DNA from 2 places in the Pseudalkalibacillus sp. R45 genome. Region 1 is predicted to be linked to the other one. Evidence: a T-box and tRNA genes for the amino acid it is inferred to sense, from the RefSeq annotation. Region 1 holds a T-box; the other holds one or more tRNA genes.
The links. The T-box of region 1 lies ahead of thrS (threonine--tRNA ligase). A T-box ahead of a tRNA ligase gene usually reads a tRNA of that ligase, here a tRNA-Thr.
Positions count from the first base shown of each region.

Region 2: it has a tRNA-Thr gene. The T-box ahead of thrS (threonine--tRNA ligase) is inferred to sense a tRNA for this amino acid. The anticodon was not compared.

Region 1 covers NZ_JBQQCL010000024.1:16,010-27,171, reverse strand. Annotated here, with positions in the region: gene ACTWQL_RS22655 (glyceraldehyde-3-phosphate dehydrogenase) at 1-908, shown strand, start outside; gene speD (adenosylmethionine decarboxylase) at 1,544-1,924, shown strand; gene nrdR (transcriptional regulator NrdR) at 2,208-2,669, shown strand; gene ACTWQL_RS22640 (replication initiation and membrane attachment family protein) at 2,733-4,088, shown strand; gene dnaI (primosomal protein DnaI) at 4,101-5,039, shown strand; gene ytxC (sporulation protein YtxC) at 5,512-6,369, shown strand; T-box leader at 6,448-6,667, shown strand; gene thrS (threonine--tRNA ligase) at 6,781-8,715, shown strand; gene infC (translation initiation factor IF-3) at 9,373-9,876, shown strand; gene rpmI (50S ribosomal protein L35) at 9,943-10,131, shown strand; gene rplT (50S ribosomal protein L20) at 10,209-10,568, shown strand; gene ACTWQL_RS22605 (HNH endonuclease) at 10,853-11,158, shown strand; gene ACTWQL_RS22600 (DUF1294 domain-containing protein) at 11,155-11,162, shown strand, end outside.
Region 2 covers NZ_JBQQCL010000013.1:26-11,187, forward strand. Annotated here, with positions in the region: partial or broken rRNA gene ACTWQL_RS18205 (23S ribosomal RNA) at 1-91, shown strand, start outside; rRNA gene rrf (5S ribosomal RNA) at 352-467, shown strand; tRNA gene ACTWQL_RS18215 (tRNA-Asn) at 494-568, shown strand; tRNA gene ACTWQL_RS18220 (tRNA-Thr) at 573-648, shown strand; tRNA gene ACTWQL_RS18225 (tRNA-Glu) at 663-737, shown strand; tRNA gene ACTWQL_RS18230 (tRNA-Val) at 745-820, shown strand; tRNA gene ACTWQL_RS18235 (tRNA-Thr) at 970-1,045, shown strand; tRNA gene ACTWQL_RS18240 (tRNA-Tyr) at 1,086-1,170, shown strand; tRNA gene ACTWQL_RS18245 (tRNA-Lys) at 1,312-1,387, shown strand; tRNA gene ACTWQL_RS18250 (tRNA-Gly) at 1,421-1,494, shown strand; tRNA gene ACTWQL_RS18255 (tRNA-Ala) at 1,497-1,572, shown strand; gene rocF (arginase) at 1,941-2,840, shown strand; gene ACTWQL_RS18265 (aspartyl-phosphate phosphatase Spo0E family protein) at 2,933-3,109, opposite strand; gene sigW (RNA polymerase sigma factor SigW) at 3,291-3,860, shown strand; gene ACTWQL_RS18275 (anti-sigma factor) at 3,875-4,507, shown strand; gene cdaA (diadenylate cyclase CdaA) at 4,730-5,554, shown strand; gene ACTWQL_RS18285 (CdaR family protein) at 5,547-6,821, shown strand; gene glmM (phosphoglucosamine mutase) at 6,854-8,206, shown strand; gene glmS (glutamine--fructose-6-phosphate transaminase (isomerizing)) at 8,687-10,489, shown strand; gene ACTWQL_RS18300 (hypothetical protein) at 10,654-10,941, shown strand.

The DNA of each region.
Region 1 (11,162 bases):
TCAAGTACGATAGCATTCATGGTACTTACGACCTCGAGGTTGAAGCTAAGGAAAATTCTTTGATCGTAGATGGAAAAGAAATCAAATTATTAAGCGACAGAGATCCGAAACAATTGCCTTGGGCACAACTGAACGTTGATATCGTGATTGAAGCGACTGGAAAGTTCAAATCGAAGGAAACTGCTGGGTATCATCTAGAAGCAGGTGCAAAGAAAGTCATCATCACAGCTCCTGGTAAAGATGAAGATTTAACAGTTGTTATGGGCGTAAATGATGACGCTTACATTCCGGAAGAGCATCATGTTTTATCAAATGCTTCTTGTACGACAAACTGTCTTGCACCTGTCGTAAAAGTTCTTGATGAGCAATTTGGAATTGAAAATGGTGTAATGACGACTGTCCATGCATATACAAATGATCAGAAAAATATCGACAATCCTCATAAGGACTTGAGACGTGCGCGTGCTTGTGGACAATCGATCATCCCGACTTCCACTGGCGCAGCTAAAGCGATTGCAAAAGTCATGCCTCAATTGGAAGGAAAGCTACACGGTATGGCACTGCGAGTTCCAACACCGAACGTATCCCTCGTTGACCTTGTTGTCGATGTGAAGCGTGATGTAACGGTTGAAAAAGTAAATGCAGCACTCGAAACGGCATCTAACGGAACGTTAAGTGGCATTTTAGGATATACGAATGATCCACTTGTATCAATTGACTTCAATGGAAATGAAAATTCTTCAATCATTGATGGAATGTCCACAATGGTCATCGAAGACCGGAAAGTGAAAGTTCTTGCGTGGTATGACAATGAGTGGGGATATTCTTGCCGAGTTGTAGATCTTGCAGAAAAAGTCGGAGAAACACTTGAAGCCTTAACTGACAAGCGCTTGTCAGGAACTGCATAAATAACATGTTAATATGAAATAGGGGATTGGCTTCTAATGGCCAATCCTTTTATTATTTACTCGCAAATTTCGCTTCAATCAAACTAAGTCAGAAATCATTTGTATTATTTAATAAAACCTAAATGAAAGATGACAGACCATAAGATATACCGGACCAAAGAGGGTTCTAAGGGTGTGATGTTACGTAAAAGAGAAAGATCAAGCACTCAGAAGTGGGATCTGAGGGTGTGATGTTGCGTAAAAGAGAAAGATCAAGCATTCAGAAGTAGGTTCTGAGGGTGTGATGTTGCGTAAAAGAGAAAGACCAAGCACTCAGAAGTGGGTTCTGAGGGTTTGATAGTGCGAAAAAAACAAAATCAAGCACTCAGGAAAAATCATGCCAATCATTGTTTGTACAGGTATGAATAAGTATGTTTAGGTGCTCAATCAGTAAGTAAAAAGGCAGGAAAAAATTTTCTTGCAAAAAATAGAGAAAAGCAGTATACTGTTCATCGTGAACTTCAAGTTATAAGCAATATAGGAACTGGATACTACTTAAAGGGTTAGGACCTCTTTGGACTAACTTTCCCCCGTGGTAAAACTCCATTTCCGCATGCTTTTGAAGGCATGATTATTATTGAAGGGGGACTATGCAAATGGATACAATGGGACGTCATGTGATTGCTGAATTATGGGGTTGTGATGCAGAAAAGTTGAACAATATGCCTTATATTGAACAACTATTTGTAGAAGCTGCACTGAAATCTGGTGCAGAAGTGAGAGAAGTAGCCTTTCACAAATTCGCACCTCATGGAGTAAGTGGAGTTGTGATCATATCTGAATCACATCTCACAATTCACAGTTTTCCAGAGCATGGTTATGCAAGTATTGATGTTTATACGTGTGGTGATCTTGATCCTAACGTCGCTGCAAATTATATCGCAGAAGCACTTGGAGCTTCATCCAAAGAGAATGTAGAACTTCCAAGAGGTATGGGTCCAGTTAAAGTCGGCCAGAAAAAAGTCTCAGCATATTAAAAATGACAAAGACTATCAAGGTGTGCAGATGCACACCTTTTTTACATTTAAAGAAAGTATAATTACTTTCTTCAATATAAGAGCAACTAAGCTCAGCCTACGCCAAAGGCTAGGCTTTGCCAAGTTTTCTTTAATGGCGGAAAATCCATGATCACACTTGATCATCTGAAAACATCTTGTCATGGGGTGACCTTTCCACTATCATTATAGTTAAGGATAATATTACAATTCGACTAAATATGACATTATATAAAGCGAAGTTTATCGATATGGGGTTGGTTAAATGCGTTGTCCACATTGTCAACATAACGGAACCAGGGTGTTAGATTCTCGCCCGGTCCATGGCGGACGTTCGATTCGCAGGCGAAGAGAATGCGAAAAATGCAATTACAGGTTCACCACTTTTGAAACAGTGGAAGAAATTCCTCTTGTTGTTGTAAAAAAAGAAGGAACAAGGGAAGAATTCAACCGGGACAAGCTTTTACGTGGATTGATCAAGGCATGTGAAAAGCGGCCGGTACCACTTGAAGTTCTTGAAGAAGTAGTGAATACGGTTGAAAAAGATTTACGAAATGATGGCTCTTCGGAAATCCAAAGTAAAGAAATTGGTGAACGGGTGATGGACCATCTAGCGAAGATTGATGAAGTAGCATATGTCAGATTCGCGTCCGTTTATAGGCAATTCAAGGACATCAACGTATTTATCGATGAACTTAAAGATTTAATAAAACGAGAGAACGAGTAAAGAGCTTACATATACATAAGCTCTTTTTTCACTTACCAATTATGAATGATAAAGGTGAAGTAGATGGATAATCATTGGAAAGAATTACTTCCTGTCGATCGCTTTCAAGTGTATAGCAGTGGACGGATACAAGCTGAAGAATTGAAGATGGTAACACTGTTGTATCAACCATTGGTAGGTGCCAAAGCATACAGTCTATACATGACCCTTTTCAGCGAAAACCTAAATGGAGCAACTTCACACCATACGTTGATGAACCAGACACAAATGAATATGCAGCAGATTTTTGAAGAACGGAAAAAGCTAGAGGCGATCGGCTTATTGAAGACCTATCGGAAAAGGATTGAAGATGATCGTATTTTCATCTATGAACTGCAGCCGATTTTAAAACCAGAGCAGTTTTTCCAGGACGATGTTTTGAGTGTGTATTTATATGGGCGTTTAGGAAAGCAAAGGTATCTTGAAGTTAGGAACCGCTTTATTCTCACAAATGAAACTCAGGATGAATACGAGGATGTTACGGCCAGTTTCAACGATGTATTTTCCTCTTTACATGAATCCGAGATCAGAGCTGCGACAGACTCGGAGATCCACCAGTCCATTTCCCAAAATAACCATGCGGAGAATACGGAAGGGAATGCTCCAAACTTTTCGGAGGATGACTTCGATTTCAATGTGCTTGTGCGGGATCTGAGCAGCTTCATCATACCATCAGAGGTTTTAACGGAAAGCATTCGGGAATCCATTCATCGGCTTGCATTCATTTATCAAATTTCACCGTTGGAAATGAGCAGTATCGTACAACAAGCCTACTTCAGGGATGAACAGCTTACCCCGTACTCATTAAGGCAAGAGGTTCAGCGCTGGTATAAGATTGAAAAACCAGGCCAATTACCACGTCTTAGTGAACGTAGGCAAAAGGGAAATTCGGTCCGTAAAAATGAGGAAGAGTTATCACCCCAAGAAATGATGATAAAGACGTTTGAAACGATATCCCCTCGTGCATTGCTTGAAAAATACAGCGAGGGAGGTCGTGCCGCCAGTGCCGATCTTAAGCTGATCGACTCAATCATGTTCGACCAGAAGCTTTCAGCAGGTGTCATTAATGTCCTGATCGATTATGTGTTGAATACGAATGATATGAAATTGATCCACGCTCATGTCGAAAAAATTGCAAGCCAGTGGAAACGCAAGAAAATTTCATCTGTAAGAGAAGCGATGGAACTTGCCAAGGCAGAACATAAAAGTTATCAATCCTTTAAACAACAGAAATCAAAGGCAGGAAGACCAGTCCAACAAAAGAATGTCAGAAAAGACAAGCTTCCAAAGTGGATGGCCACGCCTAAAACAGATAAAGAAAGTCAACAGGTTTCAGAAACTGATGAAAAATGGCTTGAAGAATATTTGAAAGGACTATAGGGGGTGCACAATGTGAAATCAATATCAGAATCGATGAAAGGTTTTGCTGATCGTCCGAAAGTAGAAAAAGAATTGATCGAAGTGAAGAAAAAGGTATTGGCGCACCCCGATTGGAAAGCATTTCATCGGACTCATCCAGAAATTACGAATCAAATGATTGATAAGAGCCTACCAAGATTGCTGGAGTTTGTGGAAGGATCTAAAAATTGTGAGGGTTGTCTTGACTTGGAGCATTGTCAAAATATGCTTAAAGGGTATGAACCCCAGCTTTTCATCAACGGTCAAATCATCGATGTTACGTATAACCGATGCCATAATAAAATTGCTCACGATGAGCTTGAGAATCTCCAATCGTTGATCAAAAGCTATTTCATTCCGAAAGATATTCTGTCAGCAACATTTGAGCAATTCGATAAGAAAGACACAGAGAGATATCAAGCGACCCTGAAGGCTGCGGAGTTTGTAAAAGCTGTCACCAGTCCAGAAGGTTCATCTCAAGGTCTCTATGTCCATGGACAATTCGGAGTTGGAAAGACCTTCCTCATGGGAGCGATTGCCAACTCTCTCGCGAAGAGGAACATACAGACGATTCTTGTATATACGCCTGATTTTTTCAGAGAAATGAAAACGTCAATCGGAGACCAAACAGTCGATGAAAAGTTGGATGTGATCAAGAAAGCTCCTGTATTGGTCCTTGATGATATTGGTGCGGAAACCATGTCTAGTTGGATCCGGGATGAAGTATTGGGCTCAATTCTCCAATACCGTATGATGGAAAAGCTGCCGACTTGTTATACCTCTAATTACGATTACGAAGAGCTTGAGGAGCATCTTTCCTATTCTCAAAAAGGTGGGATAGAACAGTTGAAGGCCAAACGGATCATGGAACGGATCAAGCACTTTACAACTCCGATCTCACTCGGTGGTGAAAACAGACGAACACAAAAATAGTCTTCGAGGGGCTGTCTTAAAAGAAAAGCGTCAGACACGTTAACAACAGTTCGTATCAACACCACAAAATGTTGTTATGATCGGAGAAATGCTGACTCTTTTGGACAGCCTTCTTTTTTATGCGAATTTTAGCGGACACCAGAGCCGTTATTTGTGCTATTTTGGGTGTTTTAAAAAAGTTAACGGACACCAGAGCCGTTATTTGTGAACAAAGCAGCTGATTTTCCACGATAATTACGAAATAAGGTCTCTCATGTCCGTTAGTTTTGTAAAATCATAGTGTTTTGGCCAAATAAGGTCTCCTGTGTCCGTTACAATTAAGATTCAGTGAAACATGCGGTTAATCCGACGGAATCAGCATGAGTATTCAGTTGCTCAACGAACGTAGAACAAATTTATAAGCCTTTCCTTAGAATAATCTTCCTTGTCGTTCATATATTGTAACAATGATTGTGGACAAGGAGGATTAAGGTTGGTTACGATTCATTTCTTGGATGAAAAGGAAGGCCATTATTTGTTTAAACGAATCACTAAATTACTCAATAATCAAAACATACCCAACCGGTCGACTCCCATAAAGATTCACTATACTGATGAGAATGCGTTGGACATTTATTTAGATCCCAGGGATCCGGTTAGTGACATGTTGAAACCTACAATATTACTTTTTTTAGCGAAACATATTATTCGTACTAGAGAAGATGCTTGGATTTTAAGGATTTTGGAAACCGAATTTTATTTTACAGATGAAGATGAACAGCTTCAAATCTTATCCATCACACAGTCCCTGATTGAAGAAAACACTGAAAACATCCCATTAATTAGGGGTTTCCCACCGAGAGAAGATATGATCGTCAATGCATTAGAGGATTTTTTTGATTCCGAAATGATCTTTTCTTATGAATCATTTTTGCAATTCCGTCTTAAACCATACAGGGAACTCTTAACCAAATATATCGAATGTGCGATAGATGAATTTAAATTCGAACAGGAATATCAAGATTTCATTAATCAATTGAGGCAGTTCGTGAAGTCGAGGGTCTCCTTGTTTTCGACCGTGCATCTGAAGTTTGAGGGAGAACGTTTCAGAATTTATAATGAACATTATTATGAACTGACGGAAGCGGATATGGAACAGCTGGTGAGCGGGAAAGCTAAAGCATATCTAGATGCAATCGCTTCTGATTTACTGAAGGTGTTGATCGAGATTGCGCCAGAAAAAATTTATCTGTATACGGATTCGGATGATGATTCGATGAACCGCACCATTCAGAATGTATTTCAAGAGCGTGTCCGTATCCTTCCGAATCGTAAATTTGCGGTAAAGTGACAAAAATATAAATTTTGGTATTTTTAGGCTTGATTTTCTTTGGTAGACTGCATATAATACTACATAACAATTACCAATACCAAAGTAATGATGAGGATATGAGTCTTTTGATACTGGTTTCCAGAGAGAAGAGAATCTGCTGAAATCTCTTCACCAAGTAAAAAGTACTTACCACCTCTGAACTTCAACGGAGAACTTCTAGTAACCGTTGACGGTAAATGACCGTTAAATGATTCCAAGTGCCGGCATTAGACTGCCGGAACGAGGGTGGAACCGCGAGCAGACACTCGTCCCTTTCCAGGGATGGGTGTTTTTTTAATTCCATTATTAACGGTTACAAGGGTTGTTTCTAGTTTGCGCAAGGCTAGTTAACTTATATTTGTATTTATTAAAGTAGGAGTGTGAATGACCATGTCAAAGGTGAAAATTACTTTTCCAGATGGAGCAGTCAAGGAGTTCGATAGAGGCGTAACAACAGAAGAAATCGCTGCGTCGATCAGTCCTGGATTGAAAAAGAAAGCCATCGCTGGAAAACTCGATGATCAATTGCTTGATCTACGTCAACCGATCGAACAGGACGGAGCCATAACAATTGTCATGCCTGATTCTGAAGAAGGACTTGAAATCATTCGTCATAGTACAGCACATCTTATGGCACAGGCGATCAAACGGGTCTTTTCCGATCAAAAAATCAAGCTTGGTGTAGGTCCGACAATCGAAAATGGATTTTATTATGACATAGATATGGAGCATAGGCTGACTGAAGAAGACTTCCCGAAGATTGAAAAAGAAATGAAGAAAATCGTGGATGAAAACCTTGAAATCACTCGTGAGGAAGTGAGTCGTGAAGAGGCGATCCGTCGCTATGAGGACTTGGGAGATGAACTTAAAGTCGAATTAATCGAGGCAATTCCTGAAGGCGAAAAGATCACATTCTATCACCAAGGTGAATTTTCCGATCTATGCCGGGGTGTCCATGTGCCGCAAACAAGCAAATTAAAGGTATTCAAATTGATGAATATCTCAGGTGCATACTGGAGAGGTGACAGTGACAATCAAATGCTCCAACGAGTTTATGGCACTGCCTTCAATAAAAAATCCGAACTGGAAGAGCATCTGCATTTCCTCGAAGAAGCGAAGGAACGTGACCACCGTAAGCTTGGTAAAGAATTAGAGATTTTCGCGATTTCACAAAAAGTCGGCCAGGGGCTGCCGATCTGGCTTCCGAAAGGTGCGACAATCCGAAGAGTCATCGAACGCTATATCGTAGATACTGAAGTGAAGCTTGGTTACGACCATGTCTACACTCCTCACCTTGGTAGTGTTGAACTTTATAAGACTTCTGGTCACTGGGATCATTATCAGGAAGATATGTATCCACCGATCGAAATGGATAACGAACAGCTTGTACTTCGCCCGATGAACTGTCCGCATCATATGATGATTTATAAAAACGCAATGCATAGTTATCGTGATCTGCCTGTCCGTATTGCTGAGCTCGGCACAATGCACCGCCATGAAATGTCCGGGGCGCTGGCAGGGTTACAGCGTGTACGTTCAATGACATTGAATGACGCCCATATTTTTGTAAGACCAGATCAGTTGAAGGATGAGTTTATCCGGGTCGTTCAGCTTATTCAAAAAGTTTACAAAGACTTCGGGATTAATGACTACAAGTTCCGTCTGTCTTATCGTGATCCTGCTGATAAAGAAAAGTATGTCGATAATGATGAAATGTGGGAGAAAGCCCAAGCTCTCTTGAAAGAGACAATGGAAGATATGGACCTGAATTATGTGGAAGCGGAGGGAGAAGCAGCATTTTATGGACCAAAACTGGATGTCCAGGTAAAGACTGCACTCGGAAAAGAGGAAACACTCTCAACAGTACAGCTTGACTTCCACTTACCGGAGCGCTTTGATTTGACATACAAAGGCAGCGATGGGCAAGATCACCGTCCAGTGGTCATTCACCGAGGAGTCGTATCGACTATGGAACGCTTTGTCGCCTTCTTGATCGAAGAATATAAAGGTGCACTTCCGACTTGGTTGGCACCAGTACAGGCAAAAGTAATCCCCGTTTCTGCAGTCCATATGGATTATGCATATAAAGTACAGGAAGAACTGAAGTCGAATGGTATCCGTGTAGAAGTCGATTCCCGTGAAGAAAAAATCGGTTACAAGATCCGTGAAGCACAAATGCAAAAAGTTCCGTACATGCTCGTAGTCGGTGACCAGGAGATCGAAAAGAATGCTGTCAACGTACGGAAGTACGGTGAACAGGATTCCGAAACTGTATCACTAGAAAGCTTCAAAGATAATCTGAAAACTGAAGTTGAGCATAGCTAATAATAATGAAATGAGTGACCCGAAACATCGATGAAAATTGGTGTCAGGGTCGCTTTTTTTAATATCATATTGTCCAGATGGTGAACGATCGTAATTAGAGGACATCTGTTCCGTTATCTGTGACAAAAAGCGGTATTAAAAAAAAATAGAGGACAACTGTTTCGCTATTCGGGTGAAAAAGGACTTTGTATCAATGGTTTTAGGCGAATAAGGTCTCTGGTGTCCTCTAATAAAGGCATCTTTTAATTCAACCTCATTGTTTTTAATAAGAAGCTGTTGCGTTTTAAAATTAACTCTTGATTTTTCTAGAGAAATCAGGTACGCTATAAAGGTTGAAATGAAGCACTCGAGATGGCTTGACATCAGTGCGACATCGATGATATAATTCTAATGTGATATAATCCTATATTCTTGTAAAACAAGCAGAAGCACCCGCTTCTCACCTGATCGGCGTACAGATGTACAGTTGGCAGGTACAATGAACCAGCTTTCGATGATCAATTAGAGATCAATAGTCGAAAACTTTCTGTGTGGGTGTGGTATGCGCCGACGCTTTTTCTATTTGTTTTTTAATATATCAACAATAGATTTGCTTTACTTACAAGAAAAAGATTAGGTTGTAAAAATCGATGGAGGTGGCTCATTATTAGTAAGGACATGATGGTCAACGACGGCATTCGCGCTCGCGAAGTTCGCCTAATTGGCGCCAATGGAGATCAAATTGGCGTGAAATCTCGTCAAGAAGCACTTGAAATTGCAGCAAATGCAAATCTGGATCTGGTTCTTGTTGCCCCTAATGCGAAACCGCCAGTGTGCAGAATTATGGACTATGGCAAGTATCGCTATGAGCAACAGAAGAAAGACAAAGAAGCGCGTAAGAATCAAAAGACAATTACGACGAAGGAAGTTCGTCTTAGCCCGAATATTGAAGAGCACGATTTCAACACAAAGCTTCGTAACGCGAAAAAGTTCCTTGAGAAAGGGAACAAAGTCAAAGCGTCCATCCGTTTCCGAGGACGTGCGATCACTCACTCCGAATTAGGACGTGACGTGCTCATGCGTATGGCAAAGGAATGTGAGGATCTTGGAACGATCGAATCCAAGCCTAAAATGGAAGGCCGCAGTATGTTCTTGATTCTTGCTCCGATTGAAAGCAAATAACTTTCATATTGGCAACGAACATGAACGGAATTTCTTCGAACAAGTAACCAAAGGAGGAACTTTACTATGCCTAAAATGAAAACTCATAAAGGGACTGCTAAGCGATTCAAGAAAACTGGAACTGGCAAATTGAAGCGTTCACACGCATTCACTAGCCATATGTTCCGTAACAAGTCTCAAAAACAAAAGCGTAAGCTACGTAAATCTGCACTTGTGTCCAGTGGAGACTACAAGCGTATCAAAGACATGATCTAAATCGTCAGTTCAAAAAGCGACTGTTCGCCTGCTTTTTTGAACAATAATAATTTCTGAAAAAAACTGGAGGGATTACAATGCCAAGAGTAAAAGGTGGCTATGTAACACGTCGTCGTCGTAAACGCGTCTTAAAACTTGCTAAAGGTTATTTTGGTGCGAAACATAAATTATTTAAAGTTGCTCAACAACAAGTATTCAAATCACTACGCTATGCATACCGTGACCGTCGTCAAAAGAAACGTGATTTCCGTAAATTATGGATCACACGTATCAACGCTGCAGCTCGTATGAATGGAATTTCTTACAGCCGCATGATGCACGGATTGAAGCAAGCTGGAATCGATGTTAACCGTAAGATGCTAGCTGAACTTGCTGTAACTGATGAAAAAGCATTCGCAGAACTAGCGAACAAAGCTAAAGATAGCCTAAAAGGTTAAATAACAGGGTTGACTATTCGTAGTCAGCCCTTTTTATATATTGGGAATTATGACGTACTTAATAAAACCGTAAATTCTCTTTGACTTGACTCAAAGTAGAGTTTTTGAGTACATGAAAACGCGAAAAACCGAGTTTGATGTACTCATAGCCGGGATTTGAGTACATGAAAACGCAAAAAACCGATTTTGATGTACTCATAGGTAGGTTGTACCTTGATATCGTGAATATGCGGATCTAAAGTACGTTTTTAAGTAGTTACTTATAGAAAGAGTGGAGATTGCATATGGGGCCAACAACTACATGTTGTGAATTGTGCGGCAGACAAGGAGTCACTACGACAGAACATCATCTTGTGCCCCGGGAGTACGGCGGTACATTCGGTGAAACAGCTCATCTATGCATCCCATGCCATAAACAGGTGCACGCTCTTTTTACAAATGAAGAACTTGCTACTCTTTATCCAGATTTGAACTCTCTTCGCAACAATGAAAAGATACACAAATACGTAAAGTGGATCCGGAAGCAGCCTGCAAGTGTGATTCCACTAACGAAAAAATCCAATGAAAAGAAAAGGAAACGAAAACGATGATCAT
Region 2 (11,162 bases), on a different contig from region 1:
TCCCTCAGAGATGATGAGGTTGATAGGTCTGGTGTGGAAGCGTGGCGACACGTGGAGCTGACAGATACTAATCGATCGAGGACTTAACCACAAAAGAAAAGCGAAGACGACTGTCCTGAAACGACAGGCACTGGAGTCATGACGAGGAGGCTGTGCCGCCACAGGAATGACGAAGTGATCCCGAGTTTCAAGGAGTCACAGCTGGACATCATTACATCGAAGATGTTTTCAAGAAACACATTATCTAGTTTTGAGGGAATATTTTTGGAAAAGCCCTTGAAAAAGTTTTTTAATTTTAGTAATATATATCTTGTCCTTACTAAGGATGATTGTGGATCAATTGAAACTTGGTCTGGTGACGATGGCGAAGAGGTCACACCCGTTCCCATGCCGAACACGGAAGTTAAGCTCTTCAGCGCCAATGGTAATTGGGGGCTTCCCCCTGTGAGAGTAGGACGTCGCCGGGCCAAACCTTTTTCATCTCATTGAATATTCCACAGTAGCTCAGTGGTAGAGCTATCGGCTGTTAACCGATCGGTCGCAGGTTCGAGTCCTGCCTGTGGAGCCATTTTGCTTCCATAGCTCAGCAGGTAGAGCACTTCCATGGTAAGGAAGAGGTCAGCGGTTCGAGCCCGCTTGGAAGCTCCATGACAAATTAATATGGCCCCTTGGTCAAGTGGTTAAGACACCGCCCTTTCACGGCGGTAACACGGGTTCGAATCCCGTAGGGGTCACCATCTAATTGGAGGATTAGCTCAGCTGGGAGAGCACCTGCCTTACAAGCAGGGGGTCGGCGGTTCGATCCCGTCATCCTCCACCATTTTCATTTTACTTCGCTGGCCTAGCTCAATTGGTAGAGCAAGGAGCAATACAACAATGAATAAGCTGCGACTTGTCTCGACGCAGCTGGCAACAGAGGATTCCTTGTTAGAGGAAGAGACACAAACTGAAGTAACATCATTTTACTTCGCTGGCCTAGCTCAATTGGTAGAGCAACTGACTTGTAATCAGTAGGTTGGGGGTTCAAGTCCTCTGGCCAGCACCATTTTCAATTTTGAAATCAGACTTCATAGTCTTTTTTTATTGGAGGGGTAGCGAAGTGGCTAAACGCGGCGGACTGTAAATCCGCTCCCTCCGGGTTCGGCGGTTCGAATCCGTCCCCCTCCACCATTTTTAAAAAAGACGAGTAAGCTGCTTGAGCCATTAGCTATGAACGATACAGCTAATGAGTAAACGATGAATTGTCCTGACGCAGCCTTGCGACTTAGGTTATGCAAGAAGAGGAAAGGACACAAGGTGAATATACTGCGCGAGCCATTAGCTCAGTCGGTAGAGCATCTGACTTTTAATCAGAGGGTCGAAGGTTCGAGTCCTTCATGGCTCACCATTTCGATAAATCTGATTGATCAAATTTAATCATGCGGGTGTAGTTTAGTGGTAAAACAAGAGCCTTCCAAGCTCTGGTCGTGAGTTCGATTCTCATCACCCGCTCCATCGGGGCCTTAGCTCAGCTGGGAGAGCGCCTGCCTTGCACGCAGGAGGTCAGCGGTTCGATCCCGCTAGGCTCCACCATATCATACATATTCAACTCTCTGACCGAATGTCAGAGAGTTTTTTTACATTTTGGCGTTGTTAAATAATACTGGTGATTTCTGATTAAGTTTGATTGCAGCGAAATTTGCGACACTACTGTGGGAAAAGCGATCCAGAGGAGACCCCACACTTTTTGAGTGAACTTCGCAAAATCAACATTAAAGTATAACAAAGCTTACATTAAGAAGAATAAGAATGATGCTAAAAATGAAAGCGTTTCATAATTATCCATTATCATGTCCTTAATGCTTGTTAAACCGCATAAGTATGCAGAATTTTGTCCAGTTGAACCAGTGGACATCAAAGTCCTACAATAGATGATAGAGTGATCATAGAGGAGGAAAATCATGAAGAAGAATATTGGTATTTTAGGTGTCCCGATGGATTTGGGTCAAATGCGCCGTGGTGTAGATATGGGACCGAGCGCGATGAGATATGCCGGATTAATTGAAAGGCTCGAAAACATTGGCTACGAAGTTGAAGACCATGGTGATATCCACATCCCTCAAAGAGAAAAAGTAGCAAGTAAGGACACCAATCTGAAAAATTTGGATGGGGTCATTGAAGCGAATACCCTTCTTGCAGAAGGCGTAAATAAAATCATTGAAGCAAACCATTTTCCATTAGTTCTTGGTGGCGACCATAGTATAGCGATCGGTACACTTGCAGGGGTCTCAAAGCATTATGAGAATTTAGGTGTGATCTGGTATGATGCTCATGGCGATTTAAACACCGGAGATACTTCTCCAAGTGGGAATATCCATGGTATGCCTTTAGCTGTAAGCCTTGGAATCGGTGATGAGAAGCTGAAAGAGATTGGCGGTTTCAGTCCAAAGATTAAGCCAGAGAATATTGTCATTATCGGTGCTCGTTCGCTTGATGAAGGAGAGCGGGAATTGATTCGTGAGAAGGGCATCAAAGTTTATACGATGCATGAAATCGATAAAATGGGCATGACAAAGGTTATGGAAGAGGCGATTGAGTATGTCTCAAATGGAACTGATGGTGTACATTTAAGCTTAGACCTTGATGGTCTGGACCCGGCTGAAGCACCTGGTGTAGGAACTCCAGTCCTAGGAGGTATCAGCTATCGTGAGAGCCATTTAGCTATGGAGATGTTAGAAGAGGCGGAAATCCTTACTTCAGCTGAATTTGTGGAGGTAAATCCGATACTGGATGAAAAGAACAAAACTGCAACTGTTGCTGTTGCATTGATCGGTTCATTATTTGGAGAAAAATTAATCTGATTATACTTAATGAAAGCCTTATCGATTCCTAGTCGATAAGGCTTTTTTAAGAGGTGAAAAAACAGCTCTCTACTCGAGAGCTGCTTCCTAAATCAAGAAACCTTTATAATTTCACTCTTAATTGTATCGTATCGATTAAGTAGATGATCGAGATATTGGCTGATTTCAACAACCTCTGCAGAAAACAAAGGTTTTTCTTTTGCCAGGGTCAACATTTTCTTTCTGGAATTTTCGATTTCATTTAATAGAAAGCGCTCTTCAGCCGACATGCAGCCCACCTGCTTTCACCGTAATAGATAGTTGTTACACATAATACCCGATATATGAGAAAATAAACCTATTTTTAACAAAAATATTCCTCACTAGGAAGTTGTCCCATGTTAGAATATAACAAGAAGCATTCTACTCCAAAAGTAGTATTTTTAATTACGGAGTATCGGAGGTTCCTATATGGATATAACGGTGAAGCGTTTGGTCCGATCGGTGAAAAAAGGGGATCAAAATGCGTTTGAAGAACTTGTGGAAATTTATAAGGATAAAGTATATCATATCGTCTACAGGATGTTGGGGAACGTACATGAGTCAGAGGACATCGCCCAGGAAGCGTTTGTACGTGCTTATATACATATTGAAAAATATAATGAAGCCCATAAATTCTCTACTTGGTTGTATCGGATTGCAACCAATTTGACCATCGATCGTATACGTAAGAAGAAGCCAGATTATTACCTAGATGCAGAATTAGCCGGAGGAGAAGGATTGACACTATATTCCCAAATAGCAGTCGCAGAACAATTACCTGAAGAAAAAGTTGAAACCTTTGAGCTCCAAGACCGTATACAGAAGGAGATCATGCATTTGCCTCCGAAATACCGTTCAGCAATCGCGCTGAAATACTTGGAGGAACTATCGCTGAAAGAAATCAGTGATATTTTGCAGATCCCAGTCTCAACGGTGAAAACTCGTATCCATCGTGGTCGGGAAGCTCTTCGGAAACGGTTGAAAGATCTGGATTGTTAGGAGGATAAATAAAAATGAAATGCGATGGTAAGTATTCATCTTATATGCATAAATGGGTTGATGAAACAATTGAACCTCTTGAAAAAATAGAATTGCTCCAACATATTAAAACATGTTCAAGCTGCAAGGGGAAATTTGAAGAAATCAAAAACGTCGATCAATTGCTGCATAGCCATCATGCTATAAAAACGCCAAATGGTTTTACTTCAAAAGTTATGGAGCGATTGCCTAAAGAAAAGTCTTCTTCCAAGATGAGAAGATGGTTCAAACATCACCCGATCCTGACTGCTGCGGTTCTTTTTCTCTTGTTGATGTCAAGCTCAATATATAGTGAATGGGGAAGTCATAGGAGTAACCCGATTTCTGTTTCAGCAAATGGTGCCCAGGTCAAAATAGACCAGGACAGCGGAAAAGTCTTTGTTCCTGAAGGCGAGATTGTAAAAGGCGACCTTATTGTAAAGAACGGCGATGTCGAAATTGCAGGGAAGGTTGAAGGGGATGTCACCGTTATCAACGGAAACCACTATCTTGCTTCTGCTGGACATATCGCTGGGGAAAGTGAAGAAATCCATAAGATAACAGAATGGGTCTGGTACCGTTTGAAAGAAGGGGCAAACACTGTAAAAGGGTGGTTTGGATCGGAATAATTCCCAAATTCGCGAAGTGGTTTTATGAACGCGTCGGACAAGTTGATGTGGACATAAGACCACTTTTCTCTTTTTTTAAGGTATGTACGGATTGTTATTGACGGAAACTTACGAAGAATAGATATAGTCTCAGTTTATGATATAATAGAGAAGTTACATATGGTAACAAACTGAGCATTGTTGGGCACAATGATATTGAGTTGATCAGTTTGGAGGATGCGTATGTTTCCTATAGGGGACTTTGACTTTAATATATTGAACTACTTGAATGATATAATTGATATCCTCTTGGTCACTTATGTGATCTATAAACTTATCATGCTGATAAAAGGCACAAAAGCAATCCAGCTGTTAAAAGGAATCACGGTCATCATAGCGGTTTGGTTTTTTAGTGGTATTTTCAAACTTAACACCTTATATTTCTTGATGAACCAGACGCTTTTATACGGTTTCCTTGCTATCATCATCATCTTCCAGCCGGAGTTGCGCCGTGCGCTTGAACAGTTAGGTCGAGGCAGATTTTTCTCACGCGGCATGATTGCAGAAGAAGAGGAGAAGAGAAATGCGATCGAGGCGATGCTTAAGGCAACGAATTATATGGCTAAGCGTCGTATTGGTGCTTTGATAACGATTGAAAGGGAAACAGGACTCGACGATTACGTTGAAACCGGTATTCCGATTAATGCGAATCTGAGTTCAGAACTCTTGATTAATATTTTCATTCCGAATACACCATTGCATGATGGTGCTGTCATCATCAACGATAATCAAATCCTTGCAGCTGCAAGTTATCTTCCACTATCGGAAAGTCCTTTCATTTCAAAAGAATTGGGGACAAGGCATAGAGCTGCACTGGGCATTTCAGAAGTGACAGATAGTCTGACCCTTGTCGTCTCTGAAGAAACAGGAAATGTTTCCCTCACAAAAAATGGGGAGCTCTACCGTAATTTAGATGAGGACATGTTACGAAAACTGTTAGAGGCTGAAATAATGACAAAATCAACTTCCTCAACAAAGTGGAATTGGAGGGGGAAGAAAGATGGATAGACTACTTAAATCTCCATGGTTTGTCAAGGTTGCGGCTTTTCTGATCGCTTTGATGATGTATACCACAGTCCACATTAATGACCAACAGGCGAATGAAGATGATCAAAGTTTGACAGAAAGCGGGGAACAAATATTCAAAAACGTTTCCCTTGATGTAGAATACGATAATAATAAATATGAGTTATTAGGCAACCCAGAAACCGTAGGGGTCAGGTTCCAGGGCTCAAAGTCTGATATCATGCGATTCGGCTTGCAGCGTACACCGAGAGCTTATATCGATCTCACAGATAAAGGACCAGGGCAATATGACGTACCGATCAAGTTTGAAAATGTACCGAACGGAATTGACGCAATTCCAAGAGAAAGTACAGTGAGTGTGACATTACATGAGAAGAAAACCGAATCATTCCCAGTGACAGTACAGCTTCTTGGTGAAGATGAATTACCTAAAGGCTATATTGCTGGTACACCTCAGGTCGATAAAGAGGAGATCGAAATCACCGGTGCAAAAGAAATGATCGATGAAATCGCCTATGTCCGGGTATTTGTCAACGTAGCAGACGAGAAAGAGACTTTCACAAGAGAGGCGAAAGTACAAGCGTTGAATAAAAACTTCGATCCAGTCGATATCAAAATCGAACCTAATACGATGAATGTGACAGTACCAATTGAAAATCCAAGTAAAGATGTACCGGTCACCATTGAAGAAAGAGGCTCTCTTCCAGATGGTTTTGAGCTAAAATCGATTACGCCATCAAAAGAAGAAGTAGCGATTCATGCACCTGAAAAGGTCCTAGAGAAACTGAATTCGATTTCTCTACCAGTGGACTTAAGCAACATTACCGAAGATGAAACGATTGATATGGAAGTCCCTTTACCAGAAGGCGCATTTTACGCGTCACCTGGTAAATTGAAAGTGAAAATCGATGTTGAAAAAACGGAAGAGGAAACATCAACAGAGCCTGCTGAAAACGAAACCGCAAGTTCCAAGACCTTCAACGATTTACCGATCAAAGTTGTCGGATTGGATGATAACGAGGAAGCAAGTTTCAATTCGCCAAACGAAGGGGTCATGGATGTAACAGTCAATGGGAACGCAGAAGATTTGAACAACTTGTCAGAAGAAAATATAACCGCTTTTGTTGATGCGAAAAATTTATCAGAGGGACAGCATGATGTTAAAATCAATGTCGATGTTCCCGAACGATTTACATTTGAGAGTCAGCTTGCAGAAGCGACCTTAACCATCAGCAAAAGAACGACGTAATGTGGAAAAGGGAAGAAGGAGCGATTTATTGAATGGGTAAATATTTTGGAACAGATGGAGTCAGAGGAGTAGCAAACACCGAATTAACACCAGAATTAGCGTTTAAATTAGGGCGCTTTGGCGGTTATGTTCTGACAAAAGAGACCCAAAAACCGAAAATCATCATTGGTAGGGATACCCGAATTTCCGGTCATATGCTGGAAGGTGCATTGGTTGCAGGGCTGCTCTCGATCGGAGCAGAGGTTATGCGATTAGGCGTCATCTCAACTCCAGGTGTGGCTTATTTGACAAAGGCGTTAGGGGCACAGGCCGGGGTCATGATCTCAGCTTCCCATAATCCTGTTGGGGATAATGGAATCAAATTTTTCGGATCCGATGGTTTTAAGCTATTAGATGAGCAAGAACGGGAAATCGAAGAATTATTGGACCTGGACAAGGACGACTTGCCAAGACCGACTGGAATGGATCTTGGTTTAGTGAGTGATTATTTCGAAGGCGGCCAAAAATACCTTCAGTTCTTAAAACAAACGGTTGATGAAGATTTCTCAGGACTTCGTATCGCATTGGATTGCGCACATGGAGCGGTTTCTTCACTTGCACCTCACCTTTTTGCAGACCTGGATGCGGATATTACGACCATCGGTTCATCACCGAACGGTTTGAATATAAACGACGGAGTAGGCTCTACTCATCCAGAGAAACTGGTTGAGCTTGTAAAAGAAAAAGAAGCTGATGTAGGCCTTGCATTCGATGGAGATGGGGATCGTTTGATTGCAGTAGATGAAAATGGAACGATTGTCGATGGTGATCAAATCATGTTCATCTGTGCCAAACATTTTGCAAGTGAAGGCAGATTGAAAAAAGATACGGTCGTTTCGACAGTGATGAGTAACCTCGGATTCTATAAAGGGCTTGAAGCTGCCAACATTGCATCTGAACAGACGGCTGTTGGTGATCGATATGTCATGGAACGTATGAGGGAAGGGGACTTCAATCTTGGTGGAGAGCAGTCCGGCCACATCATATTCCTTGATCATAGTACAACGGGTGATGGACTTCTATCTGCCCTACAGCTCGTCAACATCCTGAAGTTGACACAGAAACCTTTATCAGAGCTTGCAAGTGAAATGGAAAAGTTCCCGCAATGCCTGAAAAATGTAAAGGTTACAGATAAAACGAAAGTGATGGAAAACCCAGCTGTGAAAGAAGCAATTGCCAAAGTGGAAGCTGAAACGAGCGGAAACGGCCGCGTGCTTGTAAGACCATCAGGAACTGAACCTCTTGTAAGGGTGATGGTGGAAGCTCCGACTGAAGAACTGTGTGAAAAATATGTAGAGGAAATTGCACGTGTTGTCGACCAGGAATTAGGGTATGTTGAACAATAGGGACAGAAAACACACGTGAATACGAATACTATGCAGGGACAGCTCGCATACACGAAACGAGCTGTTTTTGCATAATTATTAAGTGTAGATCAACGCTCTAATAAAGTCGTTGACGTCATGAGATTTCTGGTGTATGATATTTCCATTCGATTATAGAAAGGAGCGTAGAAAAAACACTATAACGAAAAGCGCCTGGACTATTTCTTCGGCTGAGGCCGACACCGCGGCGGTGTATGAAATAGTTGACGAGGAAAGAGGTTTATCGAATCTGATCGGCGGATGCCTCTCGGTCTTACATCAAACCGGAAAATTCATACTGAAACCACTAAGGCGACTTAGTGAACAAAGGTATGGATATGATGTAAAACTAAAATTTTAAAATGTTGGGGGTAAAGAGACCCCTTATTTTCACTTGATTAAAATAAGAACAAGTCTGAATATAAGTGAATGGTGTTTCCCCCAACAGGGAGGTTTATTTCAATGTGTGGAATTGTTGGTTATGTTGGAAATGAAGATACGAAAGAAATTTTATTAAAAGGGCTGGAAAAGCTCGAATATCGTGGTTATGACTCGGCTGGTATCGCAGTAATGAACAAAAAAGGCGTCCATGTTTTCAAAGAAAAAGGACGCATTGCGACATTGCGTGAGAAGGTGGATAAGAAAGTACCTGCGACCATCGGGATCGGACATACACGTTGGGCGACACACGGTGCACCAAGTAAAGTCAACGCGCACCCTCATCAAAGCTCGACAGAACGTTTTACACTTGTCCACAACGGAGTGATCGAAAACTTTGCACAAGTTCGAAAAGAGTTTTTGAAAGACGTTGAATTAAAAAGTGAAACAGATACGGAAATCATCGTTCAGCTTATCGAACTTTTTGTAAAAGATGGCCTTGAAGTCGAAGGGGCTTTCCGTAAAACGTTAGCTCTTTTAAAGGGATCTTATGCAATTGCACTTTTAGATAACGAAAATAATGAAACGATCTATGTAGGTAAGAACAAGAGCCCGTTACTTGTTGGTGTAGGTAATGGTTACAATGTCGTAGCAAGTGATTCCATGGCAATGCTTCAAAAGACTGATCAATTCGTTGAGTTGATGGATGAAGAAATCGTAATCGTCACAAAAGAGGACATCACAATCAAGAATCTAGATGGAGAAGTGATGGAACGTGATCCATTCACTGCAGAGCTTGATGCTACTGACATCGAAAAAGGGACGTATCCGCACTACATGCTCAAAGAAATCGACGAGCAGCCAATTGTAATCCGTAACATCATCAACCAGTACCAGGTTAAAGATGGCAACTTGAAACTCGATGATGATATTCGGAAAGCGATGAAGAAAACAGACCGTATTTACATCATTGCATGTGGTACATCCTATCACGCTGGTCTTGTAGGAAAAGAGCTTATTGAAAAGATGGCTCAAGTACCTGTGGAAGTCCACATTGCCAGTGAGTTCTCATACAATATGCCGTTGCTATCTGAGAAGCCATTGTTCATCTTTATTTCTCAGAGCGGGGAAACAGCGGATAGCCGTGCTGTCCTCGTCAAAGTGAAAAAGCTTGGTCATAAAGCATTGACAATTACCAACGTACAAGGATCTACACTTTCTCGTGAAGCGGATTATACAATGCTTCTTCATGCGGGTCCTGAAATCGCTGTAGCGTCCACAAAAGCTTACACAGCACAGATTGCGGTCCTTTCCATATTGGCTAGCGATACAGCGAATGCGAAGGGTATAGAGTTGAGCTTCGATCTTATCAAGGAGTTAAGTGTCGTTTCTAACGCAATCGAAGCAATGTGTGACCAGAAAGAAGATTTCGAAAAAATCGCCCGTGAATACCTTGCAGTAACACGCAATTGCTTCTTCATCGGCCGCGGAATGGATTATCACGTTGTACTTGAAGGTGCGTTGAAGCTTAAAGAAATCTCTTACATCCAGGCAGAAGGATTTGCGGGAGGAGAGCTGAAACACGGTACGATCGCATTGATCGAAGAAGGTACACCGGTCATCGCGCTTGCTACACAAGAACACGTGAACTTGAGCATCCGTGGAAACGTGAAGGAAGTCGCTGCACGTGGTGCCTACACTTGCACGATCAGTTCAGAATCATTGCATGACGATGAAGATCGGATCGTTATTCCAGATGTCAATGAACTGCTGACACCGTTAGTAAGCGTCGTGCCGCTGCAATTGATCTCCTATTATGCAGCACTGCACCGTGACTGCGACGTCGACAAACCGCGTAACCTGGCTAAATCAGTAACGGTTGAATAATTAAAGCTTAAAATAATAAATTTTTATTTATAAGTGCGTGCTTGAGGATTGAGAAATCTTCGAGCACGTTTTTTGTTCAGAAAAATTGAAACTGAATATGTCTTGATTATATCGACCATCCTATAGACGAAACTATTTTTACGTCTAGTACAAGGTGATGTTGAATGATCTTATGTTTGGTTATCTATTATTGGTTGATGGGTACTCTCCTTCTTTCAGCTCCTTATTATTTGCCGCACTTGTTACATAGATGGAAAGAAAAGATTCAACTGCGTGCGCGAGCTTTGGATGAGGATTGCAATATTGAGAGCATCAAGAAGAACATTGTAGCAAATACGATTTTTTCAATTCCTGATTATGGCATCAAAATTTATTTTCCTATTTATGGTGCCATTAAGATTGTTCTGGGGTTTGTTGTTTTGGCTATAATCATCCATTATGATAAAATTTGAAAACCTCAATGTAAAAATCCCCAATCCAAGTGACGGATTGGGTTTTTTAATATCTAGTACGAACTTCTCTCCAAAGAACTTCTCGAAGATCATTTTTCAGTTTTTAACCTATTATTTAATACGTATTTACCATGGAAGTGTTAATTTGGGATAGGTGTTTCGTATTCTTTCGACAAATTACCCACGAAAATATGCATTCATTTAGGAATTATTATTAGGGT